One region of the Solibacillus cecembensis genome, then DNA from elsewhere that is predicted to be linked to it. Evidence: a T-box and tRNA genes for the amino acid it is inferred to sense, from the RefSeq annotation. Region 1 holds a T-box; the other holds one or more tRNA genes.
What was found. The T-box of region 1 lies ahead of leuS (leucine--tRNA ligase). A T-box ahead of a tRNA ligase gene usually reads a tRNA of that ligase, here a tRNA-Leu.

Region 1 (10,436 bases):
ATAAGCTTGGAAATAGGCCATCGTTAAACCATCTTTCCATTTGCTCTCCATTTTTGTTTTGATTTTTTCAAATTGTACAGAAATTGGATCTACCTTATCGCCAGCAAAATCCCCTGAACCAGCAGCCGAACAAAAAGTACAACCCCCAAAAGCGACCGTACCATCTCGGTTTGGACAATCAAAGCCAGCATCCAAGGCCACTTTATAAACTTTCTTACCAAATTCATTTCGTAAATAACGGTTCCATGTATAATAGCGCTTTCCATCTGATGGGAAAGGGAAATTTATTTCAGTCATTAGTTTATTCACTCCTCTAACGTTTTATTTTAACATGTACATATAGGCGGTACTAATAGAAAATCTTATTTATCTTCATTTTTTATGAAGATAAATGCCTTGGACACAATTACACCAATGCGAAATTGATTGAAATTTTCCGTTTAAAGGAATAAACTAATCCAATGCAAATTGTCATTTTAGGAGGAAATTACATGCCAAAACAAGTTTGGCTTTTAATAATGGGGACATTTGTAAATACAGTGGGGAATTCATTTCTATGGCCGTTAAATAGTATTTACATACATGATTATTTAGGAAAGACGCTAACGATGGCGGGCTTTGTATTGATGCTCAATTCGTTAGCGGGTGTGTTTGGCAATATATTGGGAGGAATATTGTTTGATAAGCTTGGTGGTTATAAAACAATATTAATAGGCGTCATATTAAATTTAATATCCATTTCATTACTTACGATGTGGCATGAATGGCCGCAGTACATTATTTTCTTAACGATGCTTGGCTTTAGTGGAGGGATTGTATTTCCTGCGCTTTATGCCATTGCGGGAAGTGCTTGGCCAGAAGGGGGCAGGAAATCTTTCAATGCCATCTTCTTAGCAAATAATGTAGGGGTAGCGATTGGTCCAGCACTTGCAGGAGTCATCGCAGACATTCAATTTGAATGGGTCTTTATGTCGAATTTAATTGCTTATATTGTGTTCTTCTTTATTGTTATCTTTACATTTAAGCGCTTTGATTCAGGTAAAGTAACACGGAAAAAAGTAATGTCCGAAACGAATGATAAAAAAGCGAAAGCGCCTCTTATTGCGCTGAGTATTTTAAGTATTTCATTAGTATTATGCTGGCTGTCCTATTCGCAATGGAGTGCAACAATCTCCTCTTACACGCAGTCACTAGGCATGAGTTTGTCGCAATATAGTTTACTGTGGACATTGAACGGCTTTATGATTGTGGCGGTTCAGCCAATTATTAAACCACTTGTGACGCGTTGGGAAAAGAAAATCAAACATCAGCTTGTACTTGGTTTAGCATTAATGTCCGTGTCCTTTTTCGTCGTATACTTTGCAGGTGATTTTAAAATGTTTGCCGCAGCGATGGTTATTTTAACTTTAGGGGAAGTATTTTTCTCACCCGTTATCCCAATGCTAGCAAATAAAATGGCGCCATCTGGACAGGAAGGGTTTTATCAAGGATTAGTAAACAGTGCTACAACGGTAGGAAGAATGATTGGTCCATTATTTGGTGGATTAATGGTAGATTTATATGGAATGCAAGTATTAATGCTCATCTTAACGGTTATATTGATTGTAGCGATTATACCGTGTTTGTTATATGATCGAGGATTAAAAAACGAGGAGATCTGACAAGTGGATTGAGGAAAGGGCAGTTAACATATTGAAAATGCCAGTAAATGATAATCAACTACTTGTGCTTTTGTCGCCAATCCGCTAAAATGAATGAAATATTAAAAAATGACTGTGATAAGGAATAGTAGACGGTTCTTCCTTTTAGAGAGCTAGCGGTTGGTGAAAGCTAGTAGGTCGTAAGTCGAACTCGCCTTTGAGTTAGCTTTGGTGAACGAATAGTAACTAAAGCCGTGTATTCGCGTTAAGAAATCAAGCTGAGTGCAGTGTCACTAATGTGGGTGGTACCGCGGGAGTATTAAATATCTCTCGTCCCTTCTTATTATAAGAATGGGACGGGATTTTTTTGTTTTTCAAATATTCCGTCAATTCGATGCGCACAATACATTTTCAAAGGCATCCACATAAGAAAGAAGAACACCTTGCGCGACCTTCGTACAAGAAATATCTTTCTAATCACAGCAATCGTAAATTAGAGGAGGAATTATTGTGAGCTTTAATCATCAACAAGTCGAAAAGAAATGGCAGAAATATTGGGCCGACAATAAAACGTTTAAAACGGAAAATGAAGTGGATAAACCAAAGTTTTATGCACTTGATATGTTCCCTTATCCATCGGGTGCAGGTCTACATGTAGGGCATCCAGAAGGGTACACAGCAACAGATATTCTTTCACGTTTTAAACGTATGCAAGGCTATAATGTGCTACATCCAATTGGCTGGGATGCATTTGGTTTACCAGCAGAGCAATATGCACTTGATACAGGAAATGACCCTGCTGAATTTACAGCGAAAAACATCGCAACATTCAAGCGTCAAATTCAAGAGCTTGGCTTCTCATATGACTGGGATCGTGAAATTAATACGACAGATCCGTCTTATTACAAATGGACACAATGGATTTTCACAAAATTAGTGGAAATGGATTTAGCTTATGTGGATGAAGTAGCAGTTAACTGGTGTGAAGCACTAGGAACAGTACTTGCCAATGAGGAAGTAATTGATGGGCTTTCTGAGCGCGGTAGCCACCCAGTAGTGCGTCGTCCAATGCGTCAATGGGTTTTACGTATTACAAAATACGCTGACCGTTTAATTGATGACCTTGTAGATGTGGATTGGCCAGAATCAATTAAAGATATGCAACGTAACTGGATTGGGCGTTCTGAAGGCGCACAAGTGAAATTCACGATTGCAGATACTGACAAAGACTTTGAAGTATTTACAACGCGTCCAGATACATTATTCGGAGCAACATACTGTGTACTTGCACCAGAGCATAAATTAGTAGCAGAAATTACTTCAGCTGACCAAAAAGCAGCGGTAGAAGCTTATTTAGAAAAAGTAGCATTAAAATCTGATCTTGAGCGTACAGATTTAGCGAAAGAAAAAACAGGTGTATTCACGGGTGCATATGCGGTGAATCCAATTAATGGCAAGCAAGTCCCAATCTGGATTGCTGACTATGTATTAGCTACTTACGGTACAGGTGCGATTATGGCGGTTCCAGGACATGACGAGCGTGACTATGAATTCGCAAAAGAATTTGGCTTAGACATTGTTGCTGTTTTAGAAGGTGGCAATATTGAAACAGAAGCGTTCACTGGTGACGGTGTTCACATCAATTCTGATTTCCTAGACGGTTTAAATAAAGAAGACGGCATTGCAAAAGCGATTGCTTGGTTAGTAGAAAACGGTGTCGGTGAAAAGAAAATAACGTATCGTTTACGTGACTGGTTATTCTCTCGTCAACGTTATTGGGGTGAGCCAATTCCAATAATTCACTGGGAAGATGGCACAATGACAACGATTCCAGTGGATCAGTTGCCATTAGAGTTACCAAAAACAGAAAATATTCGTCCATCAGGTACAGGTGAATCTCCACTTGCCAATATCGATGAGTGGGTAAATGTTGTACACCCTGAAACAGGTTTAAAAGGTCGTCGTGAAACGAACACAATGCCGCAGTGGGCAGGTTCTTCATGGTACTTCTTACGCTATATTGATCCAACAAATGATGAAGCATTAGCAGATCCAGAATTACTAAAACGTTGGTTACCAGTTGATATTTACATTGGTGGCGCGGAGCATGCGGTACTTCACTTACTGTACGCACGCTTCTGGCATAAAGTGCTGTACGATTTAGGCATTGTACACACAAAAGAGCCATTCCAAAAGTTATTTAACCAAGGAATGATCTTAGGTGAAGGTAATGTGAAAATGTCTAAGTCATTAGGAAATGTTGTCAATCCAGATGATATTATTGAATCACATGGTGCTGATACATTACGTCTATACGAAATGTTCATGGGTCCATTAGAAGCATCGATTGCATGGAGCACAAATGGTTTAGATGGGGCGCGTCGTTTCTTAGATCGTATTTGGCGCTTATTCATAACAGAAGAAGGTCAATTAGCGGCAAAAGTTCAAGTTTCGGATGATAAAACGTTAGAAAAAGTGTATCACCAAACAGTGAAAAAAGTGACGGAAAATTATGAAGGAATCCGTTTCAATACAGCGATTTCACAAATGATGGTATTCATTAACGATGGCTATAAAGCGGATGTGATTCCAGTTGAATATGTAGAAGGCTTTGTGAAATTATTAGCACCAATCGCACCACACGTAGCAGAAGAAATTTGGGCGATTTTAGGCCATGAAGGTACAATTACCTATACAGAGTGGCCAACAGCGGACGACTCGAAGCTTGTAGATGATGAAGTAGAAATCGTTGTGCAAGTATTAGGTAAAGTCCGTGCGAAAGTACAAGTAGCGAAAGATATTTCTAAAGAAGATTTAGAAAAAGTAGCACTTGAGGATAGCAGAGTTCAAGAGTTTATCGACGGGAAAACGGTTGTAAAAGTCGTTGTTATTCCAGGGAAATTAGTAAACATTGTTGTTAAATAATTTGATGTAAATTAAATTTTTAAAATGACATTTCGGCTTTTGGTCGAAATGTCATTTTTTGTGTTAAAAGGAAATGGCGTATGGTATTATTTTAGGATAGGTACTGTGCGATTAGAACTATATAGAATGTTTTAAAAAAGGAAGTGAACACTTGTGGAAGAATCAACAATATTAATTATTGAAGATGATGCTGATATTTTAGAAGTGCTTTCATTGTATGTTCAAAATGCAGGATATCACACGTTAAAAGCGACAACTATAGAAGAAGGCTGGAAGTTAATTACGACGGAGGCAATTGATTTAATGTTAGTCGATATCAATTTACCAGATGGAAATGGCGTTGATTTAGTAAAGCGAATACGTGAACAGTCCGAAGCAATCATTTTTTTTGTCACCGCGAACGATACGATAGAAGACAAGTTACAGGGGTTTGATGTAGGTGCAGCCGATTATATTACAAAACCTTTTATTCCCAAAGAAGTAATCGCTAGAATAAAGGCACATTTAAATCGCAAAAATGGCCAACGGAAAAACCAATATACTTTGAATGATATAGTTATTGATTTTGAAGAAAAGTCCGTCCATAAAGCGGGGGAGAAATTACATCTCTATACAAAAGAAAGGCAAATATTATTTTATTTGGTTGAACACCGGAATCAAGTATTAAGTGTAGATCAAATTATTAATAATGTATGGGGTTTTGAAGAAATAGTAGACTTGAAAGCGGTCGCAGTACATATAAGCATGCTTAGAAAAAAGATTGAAAAAAACTCTGCGAAGCCTAAAATTATACAAACCGTAAGAGGGTTTGGGTATACATTTAATACGAACTTAGAAGAGTAGAAAGATAACAATTAATCCATAGTGAATCAATGAAAAAAGAGATGGGCTCATATGCACGAGCCCACCTCTTTTTTCATGATATTTAAGTGCGTATGCAATCACTTGTTACTTGGAAGCAAATTTGTCTAAAAGATTATGGAACTGAAGAGCATCTTTACTTTCCACTGTTAAATTCACCATATATTGTTCTAATTGGTTTGTAGATATTTTGAATGTATTTGGTGAATAATTGAGCAGCGTATTAGGATGTTCTGAATCATAAATAACATATGTTTTTGTACAGTTATTATTATTTGATATCCATAAAATTTCTTCTAGTATCGCATCAGTTGGAAGTACATGAGGGAAAATCCGCTCAGTATGCATTAAACCAATAAGTGCCGTAAATAAAAATTGCTTTTGAAAAGCTGCATCCACTAAAATCAGTACATGTTCGTCATAGTCATTATGATCGATCAATTCTTCTATTTTTTTCTTCATTAACTCATCTATATAAGACATAACCTGCTGATAGCGACTTTCTGGAATCGCTTTTTGCATTTGTAAAAGATTTAAAATGCGATACACCGGTATAAATATTTTAATATAAAACTCATAGCCTTTAAAATTATCAACAAGTTTTAAATAGGTCTTTTTCGCATTTTCAACATTTGCGCTAACAAGTTCATTGTAAAAATTATTGAGCATTTGTGTAAGGTTTTCTGGCTGATAGGAAATTAATTTTTTGATCTTAATATGATTATTAATGGATACGTGAAATGCCTTTCTAGTGTCAATATATTTTACTCTAGGTGATGTTGGAAATTGCGGATTATTTTTTTCAACAATTGCAAGTTTGCCATCTGAAAGGAGCACTATTGAATTTTCAGGATAGATTCTAATAAAATCTACAAATTCCGTTAATAATTCACTATTTAATATATGAGCATCTCGATATAAAAGGCTAAATGCGTCAGCAGCGCGCAATGCATCCCGATAAACACGTTTCATCGTAATTGCTGAATAGACATCTATAATTTGTAAAATTTCTAATTCCATTGCAAAATCATGAGCATTTTGATACTGCGGATAACCTCCCCCATCTTTCCGTTCATGATGAGATTTTGCTAAATAGGCAATATCAGATAAACCCAGCTTCTTGAAAATAGCTTCCCCTTCAACTGTATGCGTTTTCATAATTTCGAATTCTTGCCTAGTTAGTTTACTCGGTTTTTGCAAAATAACTAGAGGAATTTTCAGCTTGCCAATATCATGTAATAAGTAGCCAATTGCGAGCCTTTCTAAATTTTTTAAACGCATTTTTCTAGCAAATAGAGTACCAAGAATAAATGCATCAATACAATGCAAATAAGAATAATAATCCCAATTTTTGAGCTGAGTTAAATAATCCTTATAAGGCGCATTGCTTAAAATTTGGTCATATAGATCGGCTAAGTATAATATATCTGCTTCGTTTTTTAAAATCTGTCCGTAGCGAATTTCGGTATCTAATTCGGCTAAAAGGGAATAAAATTCAACAGTTGAGTTGGCTAGGGGAATAGGCACTGAGTTTGAAATGTCTGTAACGCTTAAAAGCAGTTCATCCCAATCCAACGTATGTTTATCAGAGGAGGGTTGCCCAGCTGTTTGATTGACATGTTTTGCATGATGTGGACTGCGATAAATAGTGACGAAATAAATATGGTTCTTTTTTAACAAATCAATTGCTTTTGAAGTGAGTGAATTGTCTTTCTTCATAAAAAGTTTGCGGTCAACAAATAAATCACTCGATAAAATATCACCGATTGCAACATCATTAATTGAAATTTGTACTGTGTTTGACAAAGGGGGAACACTCCTTTTAATTATTGTAATAATTATGGTATTACGAAGGCGTTAGGGACATAATCTAGTGAAAATATATCTTAATAATGGTTTACTGACTATTCAGTCGATTTTTTTATTTTATAATAAGTAAATGGTTGTGTCTGTGAAATAAGTCACAATAATAGATGGATATATCATAGGTAAACATTACATAATTATCTGTTGGAATAGGATTTCGTGAGGCAAAATAACTATTCAGTACATAGTTATTTTATGTAATACTATATAAGTAAATGATTTATAACATTTAACGATTTAATAGAAGAAAGTAGTGTATAAAGATGGCACAAGCATCACATTCAGTTCAAATTCCAGTAAGTCAAGACAAGGTATGGAGCTTTGTAAGCAAAATTGAAAAGTGGGCAACTTTAGTTCCTGCGTATAAAGAGCACACAGAAATCGATGAACAAACGTCGAAGTGGACTTTTGAAGGGAATTTTAAAGGTCTAAAGAAAAAAGTAGAACTTGAAATTAAAATTGTCGAGTTCAATGAACCAACAAATATTAAATTTGAAATTAAAGGTTTATCCGATAACTTCACAGGTGGCGGCGAATTCAAAGCCGAAGTAAGTGGGAGCGGCACGATGATGACAGGCACTGTAGAAATCAACGCGGGTGGCTTATCTGGCGCTGTTTTAACTCCAGCGATTAAAGTACTGTTACCAAAAGTAACATCACGTTTAACAGAAAAAATAGCACGTAATATTCAAGCGTAATTTTATAGCCCATTAGAAAAGTTATAAATTTTCTAATGGGTCTTTTTAGTTCATTATACAAAATAATGGTAGAATAAGAAATGGTTCTAAATAACTTGTAATATTTGCCGATAATTAGTGCAGAGGTATAGGGATTTTCATATTCAAGTTAGTATACATATTGAATTTAATGATAATAGGAGGAAATATTATGAAGAAAAGTAGTTCGAATTTCAATAAATTATTTGCAACGACAGCGATAGCTACAGCAGCACTTGTTGTGCCGATGGATGCATTTGCTGCAGAGGCGAGCTCGGTAAAGATTCTTGGTAATAATATTGTAGGTGATGTATTAACAGCTGATATTTCAGCATTGCCGACAAATGTAAATTTGGAATATCAGTGGTTTTATGATGAGGGATTAGATGCAAATCCTACACCAATCACTGATGCAGAGGCAAAAACCTATACTATCCGTTCAGGAGATATTGGCAAAGCGCTTATTGTAAAAGTGACGATGGATGATGGCACTGTGCATACAAGTGAAAAAATAGTAGTGGATAAGACGATTAAGATAATAAATAAGAAAACGAAAAATGAACCAGCAAAGGACCCAGCGCAGAAAGATACATTTGTCAACGATATTATATATGCTGAAATTAAGAGTTTAGGAGAAACTTTCAAATCATATCAATGGTATTACTTTGAAAATGGCAAAAAAACACCTATTGCTGGTGCAACGAAATATGAATTAATCATACCAGTTGAAGCAGCGGGGAAAGATCTAATCGTTGAAGCGAAATCGGAGTCTGGGCAAACATATACAAGTGCACCAGCAAAAATTAAAGAATTAGATTTAATAGTAGGTGTGCCGACTGTGACAGGATTTTCACCAGATAAGTTCGCCCTACCAGGTGATAAATTAACTGTTGCGAATCCAGTTGTGAAAGATGATGTTAGAGAGTTAAAGGCAAACCAAATTGCATATTCGTATCAATGGATGTATGAAGTGAATGGTTCTTATTCTTATATAGAGGGAGCAACTGCTGCAACGTATACAATTCCAAAAGACGCACTAGATAAAGAAATGAAGAATATTGTTGTGCGCGTAACAGCCAAAGTTGGTACAGCGGAACCGAAATCAAACAACTCACCAATTATAACGGTGGCTAATACCCCCGCGGAGGCTCTTATCCTGGAAATTAAAAGTTTATTGGGGACAGATGATACGAATAAATCAAAAGTTTATAATCCAGATAAAATAAAATCATTCGGTGATGAAATAAATGACCTTAATAGTAAGTATGCAGCACTAACAGCAGCAGCTAAAGCGAATATTACAAACTATGATATTTTAAAACGTGCCACAGAAGATCACGCATTAATGACGGCATTAAAAGAGAAAGTCGACAAAGCAAAAGGAATAACGGATGCTACAGATAAGTTACAAGAATTTAAATCACTTTGGGCAGAATATGAACAATTGGATTTATTGCAACGTAGCCTAGATACTGGAAGTTTGATGTTCGCTGATATTAAATTGGGTATAGTCGATGAGCTTAGTACATTTGAAATTACTGAAGTAATCGCCATTAATAAAGATATTTTAGGTCTCTTAGAGGACTTAACAACAGGTGGAACAGGTCAGTCGTATGAATTAGTGCAATATAAAGAAAAGGAAATTGCTAAATTACAAGAAGCTATTACAAAAATCGAAAATCGCATTGCTGAATTATCAAATGACTATCAAATGACGATACAAAATCAAGATATTTTAACAACAGCGAAATCAGATATTAAAAAAGTACAAGCATTCCTCACAAAGGTAGAAAAAATTGATCTTACTGCAACAGTGAAAAAGCAGAAAACAGCTGCAAAATCTGTTCGCAAGGATTTTGAAAAATTAAATGTGAAGCAACAAAGTTTAGTTCCTTCTTATATTTATGATGAGGATCATCCCGAAAGTTCGAAGAGTAAGCTGATATTAGCTGAAAAGGCAGCAGAAGCGGATGTTAAACTCGTTCAAGAAGGGATTAATAAATTCATTACACTGGGCGATACCAACTCGTATAAAGCGATTCCGACTACTGAAGAAATCAATAAAGTTATCACTGACTACAAAGCACTATCAAAAGAATCCTCAATAAAAATAACTGGCTATACACAATTTTTACAGCTACAGAAGGATATAAAAATTGCTGAAAAAGTGCGCAAACAGCTCGATAATTATGGAGTGTTATTTGAATCAGGTGGTGGAAAATATTCATCAAAATTAAAATCGGCATATAACAGTACAACAAAAGCGTTTAATAAATTGACGTCTCTGCAAAAATCTTTAATAGCGGCAGCTGATCTAGATAAACTGAAAGCACCAGGAGAGCCAGAGCAAAATCCAGACGACAAGCCACTAACAGAAGAGGAAAAAACGGCTAAAGACCAAGGGACGGCATTTATAGGTGAAATTGAT
Region 2 (10,436 bases), on a different contig from region 1:
ATCCCGTACGGGTCACCATTTAATATATTTAGTATCCAGCACGGAGGATTAGCTCAGCTGGGAGAGCATCTGCCTTACAAGCAGAGGGTCGGCGGTTCGAGCCCGTCATCCTCCACCATAAAAAAATAGTATTATCGCGGGGTGGAGCAGTGGTAGCTCGTCGGGCTCATAACCCGAAGGTCACAGGTTCAAGTCCTGTCCCCGCAACCAAAATGGTCCCGTGGTGTAGCGGTTAACATGCCTGCCTGTCACGCAGGAGATCGCCGGTTCGATCCCGGTCGGGACCGCCATTTATATTTTATACATAAATATGGGTCAGTAGCTCAGTTGGTAGAGCATTAGATTGAAGCTCTAAGTGTCGGCGGTTCGATTCCGTCCTGACCCACCATATTTACTAAATTAATTTGCCGGTGTAGCTCAGTTGGTAGAGCAACTGACTTGTAATCAGTAGGTCGAGGGTTCGACTCCTTTCGCCGGCACCATTACTCGGTGGGGTAGCGAAGTGGCTAAACGCGGCGGACTGTAAATCCGCTCCTTAGGGTTCGGCGGTTCGAATCCGTCCCCCACCACCATTTTTAATCGCAGGGGCATAGTTTAAAGGTAGAACTACGGTCTCCAAAACCGTCAGTGTGGGTTCAATTCCTACTGCCCCTGCCAATTAAATAAAAAATAAACAAAATAATATAGTGGCGGTTGTGGCGAAGTGGTTAACGCACCGGATTGTGATTCCGGCATTCGTGGGTTCAATTCCCATCAGTCGCCCCATTTTTTATTTAGATTTAAGACGTAAAGTTTATAATATAGTGGCGGTTGTGGCGAAGTGGTTAACGCACCGGATTGTGATTCCGGCATTCGTGGGTTCAATTCCCATCAGTCGCCCCATTTTTTATGAAATACATATTAACTTTATTGGGGTATAGCCAAGCGGTAAGGCAACGGATTTTGATTCCGTCATGCCCTGGTTCGAATCCAGGTTCCCCAGCCATTTTTTTGCGGAAGTAGTTCAGTGGTAGAACACCACCTTGCCAAGGTGGGGGTCGCGAGTTCGAACCTCGTCTTCCGCTCCAAAAATACAAATATATATATGGCGGCATAGCCAAGTGGTAAGGCACAGGTCTGCAACACCTCTACCACCGGTTCAAATCCGGTTGCCGCCTCCATATAATTCAAATCGGATATTCCGGTTTTTTTTATTCCTTTTTTTGCTTTGCCGGTATGGCGGAATTGGCAGACGCGCGCGACTCAAAATCGCGTTCCGTGAGGAGTGTCGGTTCGACCCCGACTATCGGTATCATTAGGTTAATTTACGTTACGATTAACAAGTTAAAAAAGCTCATAAACCCTGATATGATGGGGTTTATGGGCTTTTTTCATTTCCTGAGAATACGATAGAAAACGATAAGAATTGATTTTATTTTACACAAGCTGTTATTCAAAGAGGTTTGTATACAGTGTGATCTATTAGTTAATATGAATATATCAATTTCTCTAAAAGTCCCCAATTTTGACGATTACAATTTGAAATGTTTTTTTTTCAACCTTATTTGTAATATGATTAGATTAGTAAAAAGGTGCCTGATCATAAAGTAAACCAATCGGGCTATTAAGGACTGTGTATCTCCCATTTATGCTTCTTGCTACAAATAAGTCTAGCTCGAGGGAGTTATACTACCCATTATTACGGTATAAATATTAATAATAAAAGTGATTTTTAAGGTCAAGGAAAGAGGCGCATTATGAACAAACCATCCATTTATGGATTAACATTAGATCAATTGAAGGAGTGGCTTTTAGCACATGGTCACAAACCGTCTAGAGCATTACAAGTGTGGGATTTACTTTATAGAAAACGTGTAACGGATTTTTCTGACATGAAGGAGGTAAATCCGGAATGTGTTCAATTATTGGCGGATAACTTTGTGATTCAAACATTAACACAACACATTAAGCAAGAAGCCGCAGACGGAACGGTTAAATTTTTATTTAAATTACAGGATGGTAGTTTGATCGAGACGGTCATGATGCGACATAAATATGGGTTATCTGTTTGTGTTACGACACAAGTAGGCTGTAACATTGGCTGCAGTTTCTGTGCGAGCGGATTATTAGCAAAAAGTCGCGATTTATCAGCTGGAGAAATTGTCGAACAGATTATGAATGTTCAACTTCATCTCGATCAATTAGAAAAAGACGAACTTGTAAGTCATATCGTCGTAATGGGAATTGGCGAACCATTTGATAACTTCAATAATCTATTAGATTTCTTAAATGTTGTTCTGGACCATAAGGGACTTGCGATTGCAGGTAGAAGAATTACTGTTTCGACAAGTGGAATCGTTAATAAAATTTATGAATTTACGGATGCGGCAATCCCTGTAAACTTAGCGATCTCGCTACATGCACCAAATAATGAGCTGAGAACACGTATTATGAAAATAAATCGTGCCATGCCGATTGAAAAATTAATGGCATCCCTGAAATATTATTTAGCCAAAAATAACCGTAGAATTACGATAGAATATATTTTACTGAAAGATTTAAATGATCATAAAGAGGAAGCGGAACAACTTGCTGAACTTCTCAGTGATATTAAAGACCAATTGTATGTAAACTTAATCCCGTACAACCCGGTGGATGAACATAGTCAATATCAAAGAAGTGAGCAGGAATCGGTGTTAGCTTTCTATGATACGTTAAAAAAGAATGGCGTCAATTGTAAAATTCGTCAAGAACACGGTACGGATATTGATGCAGCTTGTGGACAGCTACGAAGTAACCAGCTTAAAAAAGGTACCCAGCAGTAAGTGATAAAGTGAACAATCAATCAGTGGGGGTTTTGACACGTAGGACGTGCTAATGCCCGTTATTGCGGGATAAATTGAATACAGAACTACTTAATTTGCAATTTGGTGAATTGTGATGATAATAACAATGGCTATAAACGAAAAGTTCCTATTAATTAATTTCGGAAATTGTGGAATATCAAAAATATTAATATGCTTTTTTATAGCAATACTTACATAACGGTAGAAGCCATATAGAGCTAATATTAATGACGAAGAGTTTTAATAGAAAAAAGCATCGAATCATATGATTCGATGCTTTTTACCATTTCACTTCTTATTTCTTTTTATCAATTACTACATGTGTTAATGTATCTTCGGCAAAATCAATGTCAAATGCTTTTCCGAAGCCTACAACATAGCGTCCTTTTAATGGTGTCAGTTCAAAGAGGGAGAAATCTAATGTGCGTAATAACTGCATCATTTTCTTGCTGTGAACCGTATCGAATGCTTCAAATATTTCTTCATGTCCTTCATTACCTAAGTTTTTAGGGGCACATTGAAAGCGAGCTCGTTCTGTTGCAAAGTGGTTTTGTGTAACTGCTTCATCTGCTACAAGTAATACATCGATTATTTCGTTTTGCTCAAGAAGTTGGTGATGTTCTGCGATATGACTTACATAAACATAAAATTTATTATTTACTTGGACAAATGCTGCTGAGCTGCTAAATGGTTGACCTTCTGGTGTAACAAAGCTTAATAATATACTTTTCTTGCGTTGTAAAAATGCTTCATAGTCTGCACGGATTTGATTTAAATCAATTGTTGTTTTCATATTCATTCTCCTAACTTCTTACGGTATTTTTTAATTGAATGCGAGGGGCAGTATCCCAAACGACATGCTGTATTTCTGCCTCCATTTTATATGTGGACTGGATCATCTGTTCAGTCATTACTTCCTCAGGTGTGCCTTTTTGTACGCAGTGACCATCTTTAACAACGACAATTCGATCACTATAGCTAGATGCTTGATTAAGGTCATGAAGCACCATAACGACAGTCAAACCGGTTTCACGATTCAGCTCACGGACGAGTTCTAAAATTTCATGCTGATGGGCAATATCTAAATACGTTGTTGGCTCATCAAGTAATAAAATTTCGGGCTTTTGAGCTAAAGCCATGGCAATCCAAGCACGTTGAGATTCGCCACCAGATAGGGTAGCAATGGATTGATCTTGGTAATGGGTTAAATGTGTTTTCTCAAGTGCCCAATCGACTATAGCGTAATCTTCATCGTTTAACCGTTCAAACCACTTTTTATGTGGATAGCGACCATAGGCTACTAAATTTCGAACCGTAATATCAGAAGGGGCTTGATTACGCTGACTTAATATACACATTTTCTTTGCTATTTCTTTTGATGCTAAAGTGCGCATATTTTTTTGGTCGAACGTAATCGTACCTGAGCAATACGGAAGCATGCGGGCAACGGCTTTTAAAATAGTTGATTTACCTGAGCCATTTGGTCCAATGATCGATAAGATTTCTCCTTTTTGAACATCAAATGAAAAATTATGGACAACTTCTTTTTGCTCATAACGAATGGAAAGCTGTTCAATTTGTAACATTAAAACGCCTTCTTTCTCATTAAGTATAAAAAGTAAGGACCACCAATAATAGCCATAATAATCCCTGCTGGAATATCGAGGGGAGCAAATAAAGTTCGCCCGACTGTATCGGCCACTAATACAAGGATAGCCCCCATAGCCATACTCATTGGCAGCATATATTTATAATCTGAGCCAACTAATAAACGCGCCATATGCGGAACAATTAAACCAACAAAACCAATCATCCCGATGGCTGCTACTGAAATGGCTGCTAAAAATACAGCTAAAATAGATAGAACAATACGAATCCGTGTTACATTTTCCCCTAAATTGACGGCTACTTGGTCTCCTAGACGGATAATATTTGCTTTTCTAATAGCGAATATTGATAAAATCCACCCAATAATGGCGTATACATAAATCATTTGAAGTGCAGAATGACCCTTTGCTGCTAGGCTACCATTTAGCCATTGGACAGCTGAAGGAAGACGGTCACTATACATAATTGATAAAAAGCCAATAATCCCACCACATAAGGCATTGACTGCCACACCAGATAAAATAATGGTGATTGGGGTAATCCCAGACTTTCGCCATGCAAGTGCGTATACAATGCTTGCAGCAATAATGCCACCAACAAATGCGGCAATAGGAACGAGCTGTATATATTCTGGTTTTGCTAGCATAATAAGTAATACAAATGCAGCGGCACCACTTGTCACGCCAGTAAGGCCGGGATCTGCAAGTGGATTGCCCATAACGGCTTGTAGTAATGCGCCTGAAATTGCGATGTTGGCTCCAATTATTAGTGCTAATAAAACACGTGGAAGACGAATATCCCAAACAATTGTCGTAAAAATCCCATCTTCACGGCCATTCACAAGTGTTTTTAAAATATCTGGAATAGAAATATGTACGCTTCCAAATCCAATAGAGACAATTGTAAGTAGAAGTGCTAATACAAAGGTAATGATAACAATTGCTCGGCTTCTTGTTGACTTTATCATGAAATTTTCCTCATTCTATTGATAGAAATAATCAGCAATTGTTGTTAATGCTGTGTCGACATTCGCAATGGATGTCACCCCGAAAATACTGTAATCAAGGAGGTGGATTTTATCATTTTTATAGGCTGATAATTGTGTCCATGCACTATTTTTAGCAATTTCCTGTTTGAATTTATCTTCATTTGCTCCGTGATCACCTGAAGCTAACACAAAAATCATATCAGGATCGGCAACAACAATTTCTTCTAAATTAAGTGTTGAGTATGTTGAATCTGTTTTTAAAATAGATGTCGCGATATTTTCTGCGCCGAGACGCTCTACTAGGCTACCTAAATAAGATTTATCGTTCATTACCATAAATGAATCCGATGTACCAATTACTAACATAACAGAAGGCAGTTCTTTACCAGCAGCTTGTTTTTCTAATTCTTGCTCTTTAGCTACAATTGTTTGCATAATTTCATTCATTTCTTTTTCCTTGCCGAAATATGTACCTAAAACTTTAAAGCTTAATTTTAAGTCTTCATATGAATCAGTTGGTAAATAAGCTGTAGGTAAATTCATACCTTCTAAAGCTTTATCAAGCGATTCTTGTAATGATGCAGCACCGACAATTAATTCGGTTTGTAGATTTGAAATGACTTCTAAATCTGGAGCCATTGGTGAACCTACTCGAGTAACAGAGTCAAAATCAGTTGGAATTGGATTTGTTGAAGTCGGAACACCTACAGGAACAATGTTTAATAGGTGAAGCATTTCTGTTAAAGGAACCGAAGTTGTAACAATTTTGCCCGGTACCGTTTTAGGAAAAGCGGCTAAAGCTTCTTGGAAAGCTTTTTCGTCTACACCATCTTCAAACGTGTTTGTGCTTACATGATTTTCTTTCGTTTGTTGTTCTTGTGTATTTGATTCAGCCGATCCCACATTATCTATTTCATTTTCAGAACAGCCATAAAGGGCCAAAGTAAGTGCTGCTACCATACTGATACTTGCAAACCTTTTCATAATTACGCCTCCATTAATTGATAATGATTTTCAATATCAATTAATATTAGCAAAGACAATTGAGAATATCAATATGTAATTGAGAATTATTTTCAAAGAGTTCAATTTACGAAAGGAACTATTAGATATAATCGAGACAAAAGTAAAAACTTTTTGTGATTTACAGAATTATTGGATAGTGAAAGACAAGTTTGTGCATTATACTATTTAGAAATAAAGTGTATAATTTTCAGTGAAGCGATTATTTTTCAAGAAATTTTTGTTATAGCTTTTTGTAGCGAAATACGTAGATTTCCGATAAAATTAAGGTAGATATTAAAGGAAAAAAATAGTGAATATATATTGGAATTAAAAAAAGATTAAGCGGCGTTTTTAATACAATAACAAGTACATAAAGCAAAGAGAGAGTAGGGAAATGAATGGCAAGTGTGAATACAAATATGAAGTGGATTGAAGCGGCAAGTTATGAAGAAATGAGCAAAATGGGTGCGGCTATTTTTAAAGAGCAATTAAAGCAAGTGAAGACAAGTGTTTTTGGAATGGCAACGGGGAGTACACCTGAAGGCTTATACAAAGAGTTAGTAAAGGCGTACGAAGCTGGAGAATTATCATTTGCTGAGGCAAAGTCATTTAACTTAGATGAATATATTGGGATTACACCTGAAAATAAAGCGAGTTATCATTACTTTATGGATGAAAATTTATTCGCTCATATCGATATGAAGCGTGAAAATATTCATGTGCCAGCGGGTAGTTCAGAGGATATAGAAAAAACGGCTACAGATTATGATGCGGCAATTGCTACTGCGGGTGGTATTGATATTCAATTATTAGGAATTGGTGTGAATGGTCATATCGGATTTAATGAGCCGGGCACAGCGTTTGAGTTAGGGACAAATGTGGTCGAACTCACACAATCAACACGTGAGGCCAATCAAATTTATTTTGATTCAATTGATGATGTTCCAACACATGCAATTACGATGGGGATTCAAACAATCATGAATGCCAAAAAAGTAGTGCTTTTAATTTCAGGTGCATCAAAGCAAGAAGCGTATGAACGTTTACACAGTGGTGAGATCACAACGGACTTCCCAGCAAGCGCGTTACACAATCATAAAGATGTGACTGTCATTTATACAGGCGTAAAATAATAACAGTGAAAAAGGAGTGCCTCAATATGCACTCCTTTTCTTATTCGATTATTTAACTATGATACAATAGCCATGAAAGTAAAAGGAGGCAATCATTATGAAAATTCGTCCTGCCAGATTACAAAATGGGGATACTGTAGGGCTTGTTGCACTCAGCAGCCCTTTAAATATGGATAGTCTTGGGCAACAATTAGCATTTTTAGATGAATTAGGATTACGCTATAAGCTAGGAAATACGATACAGCCGTATGAAGGCTATTTAGCGGGTACGGATGCAGAGCGTGTACAAGATTTACATGCGATGATTCAAGATCCAGAAGTGAAGGCCATTTTTTGCGTAAAAGGTGGTTACGGCTTAGGTCGAATTATTGATAAAATTAGCTACCCATTAATTGAAGAAAATCCGAAAATTATTTGGGGCTTTTCAGATGTGACACTTCTACATACAGCGGTCAATGACTATGCAAACTTAGTAACATTCCACGGACCGATGTTAGCTCGCTCTAAAGGGGAGTTAGATACATTATCGAAAAAAATGTTCCAACAGCTTTTCACGCCGATTGAAATTCAGTATGATGAACAAATTTCACCGTTACGTACCATTGTTGAGGGCACGGTTAGAGGCGAAATGATAGGTGGTAACTTAAATCGTATTGTTAGTACGATAGGTACGAAGTTTGAACCAGATATGCGCGGGAAAATCCTTTTATTAGAAGATATTGGGGAGTCATTGGAGCAAATTGACGGGATGTTGAACCATTTGCGTTTAGCAAGAAAGCTCGAGCAAGTTGCTGGATTTGTTATTGGGAATTTTAAACTGCCCAATCCAACTGAAACAGAGGAAGATGTTATCCAATTGTTAGCGCATTATTTAAAACCGCTGAACAAACCGGCTTTAGCAGGCTTCCAAATCGGTCACTGTGAACCAAATATAGGAATCCCACTCGGTGTAGATGTCATATTAGATGCTAATGAAAAAACATTGCGCATATTACCTGGTGTAGAATAACTCTTAATTTTTCCTATTTAGCACATAAGAAAGGACCTACCTCACAGTGTGTGGTAGGTCCTTCTCAATAACGAGTGTAAAAGGAAAATCATCATCTAATTGTTGTTTGCTTTTACAATAGTTGGTCATTGGTAAAAGGTAACAGCGGTAAATGTTAAAAAGTAATTGGTTTTCTCAGCTAGTTTTGCTTGAAAGGCAAAGGATACACTCGTTATTTCTCGGTTTGGAGTCTCACCGCACCGAGTAGGAATTAATAATTATGCCTCGGCATAATTGCGTCTAGAATCGGCTTTGTGCTTAGGCCTGCACGATGCAGGTCAGTTAGCCGTTGTCGCATGGATGCGACGTACTTAGGCTAACATCCTTAAAAGAACTCTTTTCCGATTCTGTGACATCCACCGGAGGTTTAACTTTTTTCAGCAGTTGTCCAAACAACTGCTGAAAAAAGTTTAAAAATATTTGCTATCATCAAATTCAATTTCAACTTGATAGTTTTTTGCATTAATTAAGTTGGATAAACGATGCGCTTCTTTTTCAAGTTCATTTGATTGATTGCGATAGTGCGTTGGGTCAAAGAGTGCAACATTATAAAGAACTGTTTCACCAGAGCTGTGATAATAGGATTCTTTTTCAGACATCCCAAGCTGCTTGCAAAAAGCCGCTTCTGCACGTAATTGTATCGCGAGTTCAATGGCTTCTACAACAGGCATGACCTCATCTTTGAATGAAATCGTATTGTCAATGTTTGCACGATAAATAAGAGCATCTAGCTTACGAGAATCTTTTCGAATATCCTTTAGCTCTGCTTCGATCATTTCAAGCGAATATTCAGGTTTAACAGGCTGTTCCCCTTTTTCAATAATCGTATGAGACACTTGGTGAACAGAGGAAGTCAATTCTTGAATCTTTTTCGTTAAAATACTTTTTAACTTTACAGCTTCTGCTAAATTAATTGCCATCTAAATCACTCCTTAATATGTAATTGATTGGTTGTGAATGGATAGCAGAGAGACTTTAAAATCCCCGCCATTTACTTGTGTAAACATTTTACCAGCTGATGCAAGCAATTGCTCACATTCATCGGCAGATAATGAAGGACGTAAATAAAATATTTGCAGCGCATCCGTTGTTTTTTCGGTAACCGCTGTGCGACTTGAATCTACAAACGGACTGCCAAAAGCGCCTAGCTCATCTTTTGAGTAAAGAATGTTTGTTAATGCATTGTACCGACCATTCAACCCTTCATAGCCTGTATTTTCATCCCCTAGTGCGATTTCGATTTGACCTTGAATATTCGCCACATCGTAAATACCAATTGGAATTTCATATTGCAATGAAAAGAAATTATTCAAATCAACAGCCGAATGAAAAGGGGTTAAATAATTTTGCTTTGCGATACGGCGCATAAGGCTTTCCGCGGAATGACGGTAGCGGTTTGGATCTGCACCAAAAAACTTCCAAAGCTTGCGCCATTCTTGAATGCCAGGGCGTTCGGTTAATGGACTTTCTTGCAAGTCTAAAAATAAATGCTCTTGATAAAGCTGTGTGCGCCCTTTAATCATTTGAGGAGATTCTGCCACAACAATTTTGTTATAATGAATAAGACCAATTTTGAACTGGTCATTCATAGTGAATAGTGATTGATTGATTGTAATATTCATATACATCACCTGTTTAATTTATAGTTAACTAATTGTACCATTTGTAAGGAGAGAATAAAATGAAAGTCCATCAGCTTCAGGCTGAATTAATCGAATATGCAAAATCAATCGGTGTCGATAAAATAGGTTTTACAACTGCTGCTCCTTTTCATGAGCTGAAAAACCGTTTGCGCCGTCAGCAAGAGCTTGGCTTTCAGTCAGGTTTTG

Region 2: it encodes a tRNA-Leu, which carries the amino acid that the T-box ahead of leuS (leucine--tRNA ligase) is inferred to sense. The anticodon was not compared.

Annotation. Positions count from the first base shown of each region.
Region 1 is NZ_JBNNMF010000005.1:161,869-172,304, reverse strand. It holds gene mnmL (tRNA modification radical SAM protein MnmL/YtqA) at 1-297, opposite strand, end outside; gene ACQKIH_RS06570 (MDR family MFS transporter) at 492-1,661, shown strand; T-box leader at 1,767-1,981, shown strand; gene leuS (leucine--tRNA ligase) at 2,151-4,565, shown strand; gene ACQKIH_RS06560 (response regulator transcription factor) at 4,719-5,408, shown strand; gene ACQKIH_RS06555 (HD-GYP domain-containing protein) at 5,514-7,232, opposite strand; gene ACQKIH_RS06550 (SRPBCC family protein) at 7,556-7,990, shown strand; gene ACQKIH_RS06545 (hypothetical protein) at 8,181-10,436, shown strand, end outside.
Region 2 is NZ_JBNNMF010000028.1:38,981-49,416, reverse strand. It holds tRNA gene ACQKIH_RS19590 (tRNA-Glu) at 1-18, shown strand, start outside; tRNA gene ACQKIH_RS19585 (tRNA-Val) at 43-118, shown strand; tRNA gene ACQKIH_RS19580 (tRNA-Met) at 136-210, shown strand; tRNA gene ACQKIH_RS19575 (tRNA-Asp) at 215-290, shown strand; tRNA gene ACQKIH_RS19570 (tRNA-Phe) at 313-388, shown strand; tRNA gene ACQKIH_RS19565 (tRNA-Thr) at 407-482, shown strand; tRNA gene ACQKIH_RS19560 (tRNA-Tyr) at 489-572, shown strand; tRNA gene ACQKIH_RS19555 (tRNA-Trp) at 584-657, shown strand; tRNA gene ACQKIH_RS19550 (tRNA-His) at 690-765, shown strand; tRNA gene ACQKIH_RS19545 (tRNA-His) at 807-882, shown strand; tRNA gene ACQKIH_RS19540 (tRNA-Gln) at 911-985, shown strand; tRNA gene ACQKIH_RS19535 (tRNA-Gly) at 993-1,067, shown strand; tRNA gene ACQKIH_RS19530 (tRNA-Cys) at 1,087-1,160, shown strand; tRNA gene ACQKIH_RS19525 (tRNA-Leu) at 1,210-1,291, shown strand; gene rlmN (dual-specificity RNA methyltransferase RlmN) at 1,737-2,804, shown strand; gene ACQKIH_RS19515 (pyridoxamine 5'-phosphate oxidase family protein) at 3,121-3,618, opposite strand; gene ACQKIH_RS19510 (ABC transporter ATP-binding protein) at 3,629-4,411, opposite strand; gene ACQKIH_RS19505 (FecCD family ABC transporter permease) at 4,411-5,400, opposite strand; gene ACQKIH_RS19500 (ABC transporter substrate-binding protein) at 5,416-6,405, opposite strand; gene nagB (glucosamine-6-phosphate deaminase) at 6,846-7,559, shown strand; gene ACQKIH_RS19490 (S66 peptidase family protein) at 7,657-8,568, shown strand; gene ACQKIH_RS19485 (hypothetical protein) at 9,018-9,527, opposite strand; gene ACQKIH_RS19480 (B3/B4 domain-containing protein) at 9,540-10,229, opposite strand; gene queG (tRNA epoxyqueuosine(34) reductase QueG) at 10,289-10,436, shown strand, end outside.